3 regions of the Shewanella sp. 10N.7 genome follow, and region 3 is predicted to be linked to each of the others. Evidence: predicted binding sites of a transcription regulator. Region 3 holds the regulator's gene; each other region holds the start of a gene.
The links. Region 3 encodes LexA, which represses DNA repair genes until DNA is damaged. Its sites were predicted from a motif close to TACTGTATNNNNATACAGTA; they were not measured.

Region 1 (2,283 bases), on a different contig from region 3:
CAGCCAGCGGCTTGTAAAGATAAACGCGCATGGCTAACACCAAAGCCATGAAGGTCTTTTGTGCCAAACTGTTCCAACAATAACTGGATACTAGTGTCGTAATCAAATTCCCATTCAGGGCGACGTCTAATCCCCTTAAGGTTCTCGATAAGATGCCTATCAGCTAAATCTTCACTGTATAAAAGCTCTGCAGGGCTAGTACGCTGCAACTCAGCTTCTAATGTTTCTGAATTCTCAAGTTCAACAATGACAAATCGACCTGATGACACGTCCAAGGTTGCGTAGCCATAGCCATTTTTACCTTGGTAAACCGCAGCGAGTAAGTTGTCTTGTCTTTCTTGTAATAAGGCTTCGTCAGTTAAGGTGCCAGGGGTAACAATACGAACGACTTTTCGTTCTACTGGACCTTTACTGGTAGCGGGATCGCCAATCTGCTCACAAATAGCGACTGATTGACCAATCTGTACTAGCTTGGCGAGATAACCTTCAACGGCGTGATAGGGTAAACCTGCCATAGGTATTGCATTGCCGCCACTCTTGCCTCTAGCAGTAAGTGAAATCCCTAATAGTTCAGAAGCCAGTTTGGCATCTTCATAAAATAATTCATAAAAGTCTCCCATACGATAAAACAAAAGCATCTCTGGGTGCTGTGCTTTTAGCGTCAAATATTGACGCATCATTGGGGTATGCTTTTCTAAACTTGGGTCTTCATTTACGGTCATTAAGTAGTTGCTCTTAATCTGGCTTTAATACGGAATAATAAACGGGGCTCATCTTAACAATATTTAGTTTGATTCCCAATAAGCGATGTTCATACAGTGACTTTTAGAAAGACAAGTACTGTTATTTATTACGAATTAAATCTTTGAAAACTCGATAATTTACATTCGCTCATACTAGTGTATACAGTAGTTTGTTTAATGAGGTCTTTGAGGTTTTAAAACTTATTTTGGTTATTAGTTATTGATTAATAAGATAAAAATATTATAAGAATGAAATAATGTCAAAAAAGTATACAGTGACTATTGATACTGTATGATTATACAGTATACTGAGCTCATATTGTTAGACAGACAAATTTATTCGTTACCAAGTTCGCATGTCGAATTGAGTCACCTTAAAGGGATAAAGAGAATGAAAGCAGATCCAAATAAAGAGAAAGCGTTAAATGCCGTATTAGGTCAAATTGAAAAGCAATTTGGTAAAGGTTCAATCATGAAGTTGGGCGCAGATCGCACAATGGATGTTGAAACAATTTCTACTGGCTCACTTTCATTGGATGTTGCACTAGGTGCTGGCGGTTTACCGATGGGACGTATCGTAGAAATCTACGGTCCTGAATCTTCTGGTAAAACAACCTTAACACTTGAAGTGATTGCAGCAGCGCAGCGCCAAGGTAAAACTTGTGCCTTTATTGATGCTGAACATGCACTTGACCCTATTTATGCGAAAAACTTAGGCGTAGATATTGATAACCTTTTATGTTCTCAGCCTGATACGGGTGAGCAAGCGCTTGAGATTTGTGATGCATTAACACGCTCTGGCGCTGTTGATGTAATTATTGTCGATTCGGTTGCTGCATTAACACCTAAAGCGGAAATCGAAGGTGAGATTGGTGATTCGCACATGGGCTTAGCGGCACGTATGATGAGCCAAGCAATGCGTAAACTTGCTGGTAACCTTAAGCAATCAAACACACTGCTTATCTTTATTAACCAAATCCGCATGAAAATTGGTGTTATGTTTGGTAACCCAGAAACCACAACGGGTGGTAATGCACTTAAGTTCTACGCTTCAGTTCGTCTTGATATTCGCCGTACAGGTGCGATTAAAGATGGTGATGCTGTTGTGGGTAATGAAACACGCGTGAAAGTGGTTAAGAACAAAATTGCTGCGCCATTTAGACAAGCTGAATTCCAAATTCTTTATGGTAAAGGGATTAACCGTACTGGCGAGTTAGTTGATTTAGGTGTAGCGCATAAGCTTGTTGAAAAAGCGGGAGCATGGTACAGCTACCAAGGCAATAAAATCGGTCAAGGCCGTGCTAATGCTGGTAAATACTTAGTTGAAAACCCAGCAATAGCTGAAGAAATTGAAACTAATTTACGTCAAATGCTATTAAGCAAAGAAAAAGAAGCCGCTCCTGCAGAGTCTGATGAAAATATTGATTTAGAAACAGGTGAAGTTTTTTAAATCGAGTTTAAATCCTGAGTAGCAGGAAGCTAACTCGAACAGCTATAAACTAAATTATCGTTAAACGAGTTTCTCTACAGCTTACTTGAA
Region 2 (2,283 bases), on a different contig from region 3:
CCAGTTTTGTGACTTCAGCAGGTTGATTAGTGATACGGCCAACCACATTTTCAGCAAGCCCTTTAGCCAGCACTCGCCCTTCTTCATCCATGTAGGGCTGACAGGCTTCACTGGGTTTCCATTTAGCCGTAAAGGTTTGATTTTCTTGAGTGATAAGATGAGCTAACACATCGTAAAACGGTTTTGGCACAAAATGAGCAATTTCTTCGTCACGTCTAACAACTAAACCAAGCACTGGCGTCTGTACCCGACCGACCGACAAAACCCCTTGATAACCGACCTTTCTACCTTGAATGGTATATGCACGAGTCATATTCATGCCGTATAACCAATCAGCACGACTACGCGCCAGTGCTGAAGTTGAAAGCGGCACAAACTCTTTATTGCTGCGCATTTGGTTTAATGCTCTTTTCACTGCAGAGGGATTTAAATCGCTGATGAGTAGCCGCTGAGTTTGGCTAATCTTATCGGCTTTAATACCAGAATGGGATATCACTTCATCAACCAGTAATTGCCCTTCTCTATCAGGATCGCCTGCGTTAACCAGACTTGATGCCTGTTTTATCAGTTTTTTTAATGTGCTTAGCTGAGAGCGTGTTTTTGATTTAGGTTTTAACTTCCATTGCTGTGGCACAATTGGCAAGTGAGCTAATTGCCACGACTTATAAGCGGGATCATAAGCGTCGGGTTCTGCTTGTTCTAATAAATGTCCCACGCACCAAGACACGCAATCACCATTGGCTGTCATGATGTAACCATCACCTTTTTTATGAGGCTTAGGTAATACATCGGCTATGGCACGACCTAAGCTAGGTTTTTCGGCAATATAAAGGATCATTTAGTTCAAACCATCAAAATCGTTAAAGCACTTTTAAGCAGGCTTTTTCATCAGAATTAGTTTACTGTATATAATTACAGTGCATTTTAATAGTCATTCAAGAAATAATTTATCGAAAACAATAAATGAATATAAATAACTCGTGTCGAACACCAGATAACATTTATAAAGCAAATCTAACTAACTCTCGCGCTAACGCGCGCCAATTATTGTAGTAAATTTTCATAATCGATTTATAAACAATATAAATTAGCTCCAATAGCCATACAATTGACTTATTTAGCCTCTTTAAACAATCAAATCATCTTTCCCTGCTTGATTAAAGCTGGAGTAAAGTTGATCCAGATCATGATTGCGAACAAATTCTTGAGATAGTTTTAGTTAACGCAGAAAATGAGGTCAGGAGCCCGTTATGGAATTGAAGCAATGTGAGAAGTGCTATACCGACGTTTGTGTTAACGGTAAATGGTTTCACCATGACCACTTAACAACCAGTGCTTATATGCTAAATGGCGGTTCGCCTGAAATGATTGAGCTCGCAAAAATGCCAACAACTGAAACTGAGCTTGTGGATATGCTCACCTGCGTATTTTAAATGTCGGTGATAGTTTAAAGGGTGTATTAACACGCATTACATCTATCAGGATTAAAAGACTTACGCCGTTGCGTTAACACTTAAGTCAATGGCATAAAAAAAAGCAGTGCTTGCACTGCTTTTTTATGTCTTGTCATCACCACATTTCAGTGAGCCATCAAGTGCGACTTAAGCCAATTCTTGATTAAAAAATGCAATGGTTCTGTCCCAAGCAAGCTTTGCATTCGCTTCATCAAAGCGTGATGTAGAGTCATTATGAAATCCATGCTTGGCATTCTTATACATGTGCATTTGGTATGGCACATTTAACCGCTTTAAGTCAGCTTCATAATCTGGCCAAGATTTATTAACCCGTTCATCTTCTTCACCAAGTTGTACCATCAATGAGGCTTTAATATTTTCTCGGAGTTCTTTCTTAGCGGGTGTTCCATAAAAAGGCACGCCTGCGGTAAGTAAATCAGATTCGACTGCAGCAAGATAATTGACGATATAGCCACCAAAGCAAAAACCTACAGCGCCGAGTTTTCCATTACTGTTTTCATGAGATTTTAAAAACTTTGCTGCAGCGACAAAATCTTGTTGGATTTTATCGCGATCCATAGATTTTTGCATCGCTCGGCCTTCATCATCATTACCTGGGTATCCACCCAGTGGATAAAGTGCATCGGGTGCGAAGGCGATAAAACCTGCTTTAGCTAAACGGCGTGCAACATCTTTAACGTAAGGGTTTAAGCCTCGGTTTTCGTGTATGACTAACACCACAGGTAAAGAAACTGCAGTTTTGTTTGAATCAACATTAGCGGGAACAACTAAATACCCTTGGCCTTCGCCATGGCCTAATGGAGATGTA
Region 3 (2,283 bases):
CAGACAATTCTTGGGGTATTTAAACCATCAACATCCAGTCTTTCATAAGGACTTGGTAAGCCAAACTTAGCCGACATTTCATGCAAAGCAGCAATGTCACTCAGCGACTCTGTCTTCATGACATAGACCACTGGCTTTTCTGGATCTAGATTTAAGTCAGCGAACGGATCTTCAGGCACAACAACACTGTGTACCATTAATTTCTGAATCCAACGCAACGATTTAGCAATGATAGAATCTGGTTTTAGCATGAGTATTCGCATTATCTACAACGATTTATTGCGCATAGGATACCAGAATCTAGATGGGATTCACTAACCTGCTTATCTGTATTTAACAATTGAGCGGCAATATGAAGGCCGTTAGCTGAAAATAATTAAGCAATTCCAACGCTGATTTATGCTGGACGAAATGCATCAACAGTACTGTATAAATATACTGTATCGACCTGAAACCTCTCTGTTAAGTACTAATATTAAAATTAGTACCAATAAAAATCACACATACCCTAAAACAATCAAGACATTGATTTATATAAACTAAAACCCAATACCACATAATAAAAACAACAATAAACCAGCAGATACCATAAATTTCATTGGTTAATACTTGCGCGACCAAAGATACTGTATATAATGACAGTCACTGTATAAAAAAACAGGAATCAATATGAGACCTTTAACGCCACGACAAGCTGAAATTCTAGAACTAATTAAATGTAATATTGCTGAGACAGGTATGCCACCGACTCGTGCAGAAATTGCCACTAGATTAGGCTTTAAAAGTGCTAACGCTGCCGAAGAACATTTAAAGGCGCTGGCGAAGAAAGGCTGTATCGAAATTATTCCTGGCACTTCACGCGGAATCCGCATGATTCAGGAAGAAGAGGAAGTTGAAGAAGGCCTCCCTCTTATCGGACAAGTTGCAGCAGGTGAACCTATTCTTGCGCTGGAACATGTTGAACAATACTTCCAAGTTGATCCTGAAATGTTCAAACCAAATGCTAATTTCTTACTACGAGTTCGTGGCGACAGTATGAAAGACATTGGCATTATTGAAGGTGACCTATTAGCTGTTCACAAAATGCAGCAAGCTAAAAATGGTCAAGTGGTCGTCGCTCGTGTAGATGATGACGTCACAGTTAAACGTTTTGAAAAGAAAGGCAACGTTGTTTATCTGCACGCAGAAAATGAACAATATTCGCCGATTAAAGTAGATTTAACATGCCAGAGCCTGACAATTGAAGGGCTTGCAGTTGGCGTTATCCGAAATGGAGGTTGGTTATGAACACATTATTAGGTAATGCACCACGTCATCCAGGCTTATGGGTCGATATGACATCAACAACTGCGCCAGTTAAACAAGGCATTGAAACTAAGCAAAGTGCCAACCAAGGCTTAACTGAGTTAACCCAGTTGTGCAGCCATTTGGCCATTTTAAGTCAGCAAGGTCGTTGGATTGTACTGATTAATCCTCCGCATATTGGCTATAAACAAATATTGGCTAACGCTAACGTTCGCATGGATCGTGTTTTACTTGTTCACACTAAAGATGAAGTAGAAACGCTTTGGGCGATGGAAAAAGCACTAACAAGTGGTACTTCCAGTGCCGTTATTACTTGGACTACACCACTAGATGCGCGTGATAATCGACGTATTCAATTGGTTGCTAAAAGCGCATTAGCACAAGGTGTCATCATTGAAGATGTAAATACTCACTTACATGATGAACATATGGGTGCCAATACTTCTGTAACACCAACAAGCTTAAATTTATCTGCTTTTCACTAAACAAATCTCTCTTTAAAAAGCCCTTCATTTATGTGAAGGGCTTTTTTTTGCGCCTTTTTTCAGCAAATTAGATGATAAAGTGATCTTGATCAATATTTAATCTCCAAGTAATGTAGTTAACAAGAGAGTAACAATTTGCTGTCACTCTTGAGTTTATAAAATGATAAAAAGCTACAAAACGCTGTAAAGATTGTGCTGGTACCATGCGGTATAGAAAGCCTTGAATAAAAAGCGTCAATTTAAGAATTGAAAAGTTCAGTATTAGGTACAAGTGTGGCCACCATAAACCAATAGAATAATCGAGTATTGATACTCGCAGCCACCGTGTACTTTGAAGTGATCAAACTTTTTCGGGAATAGAGAAGTTTGCATAGAGCAGAGTATTACTGTGTGACTTTTCCTTGTTGTTATTGCAAATCGCAATTGGCAGAGGAGTGGTCTTGTGAAGCGATTGTTGTATGGATTAATGGTGCTGCTATTTGCAGTACCGCTT

Region 1: a site for LexA is predicted at 1,030-1,049, ahead of recA (recombinase RecA). Genes of this name have one in related genera too.
Region 2: a site for LexA is predicted at 901-920, ahead of LMH66_RS16450 (DNA topoisomerase III). Genes of this name have one in related genera too.

What each region holds. Positions count from the first base shown of each region.
Region 1 is NZ_JAJGZS010000007.1:4,575-6,857, reverse strand. Features, by position in the region: gene mutS (DNA mismatch repair protein MutS) at 1-722, opposite strand, end outside; gene recA (recombinase RecA) at 1,135-2,193, shown strand.
Region 2 is NZ_JAJGZS010000028.1:13,732-16,014, forward strand. Features, by position in the region: gene LMH66_RS16450 (DNA topoisomerase III) at 1-838, opposite strand, end outside; gene LMH66_RS16455 (hypothetical protein) at 1,251-1,433, shown strand; gene LMH66_RS16460 (dienelactone hydrolase family protein) at 1,602-2,283, opposite strand, start outside.
Region 3 is NZ_JAJGZS010000022.1:53,011-55,293, reverse strand. Features, by position in the region: gene plsB (glycerol-3-phosphate 1-O-acyltransferase PlsB) at 1-251, opposite strand, end outside; gene lexA (transcriptional repressor LexA) at 670-1,287, shown strand; gene LMH66_RS14435 (cell division inhibitor SulA) at 1,284-1,790, shown strand; gene coxB (cytochrome c oxidase subunit II) at 2,233-2,283, shown strand, end outside.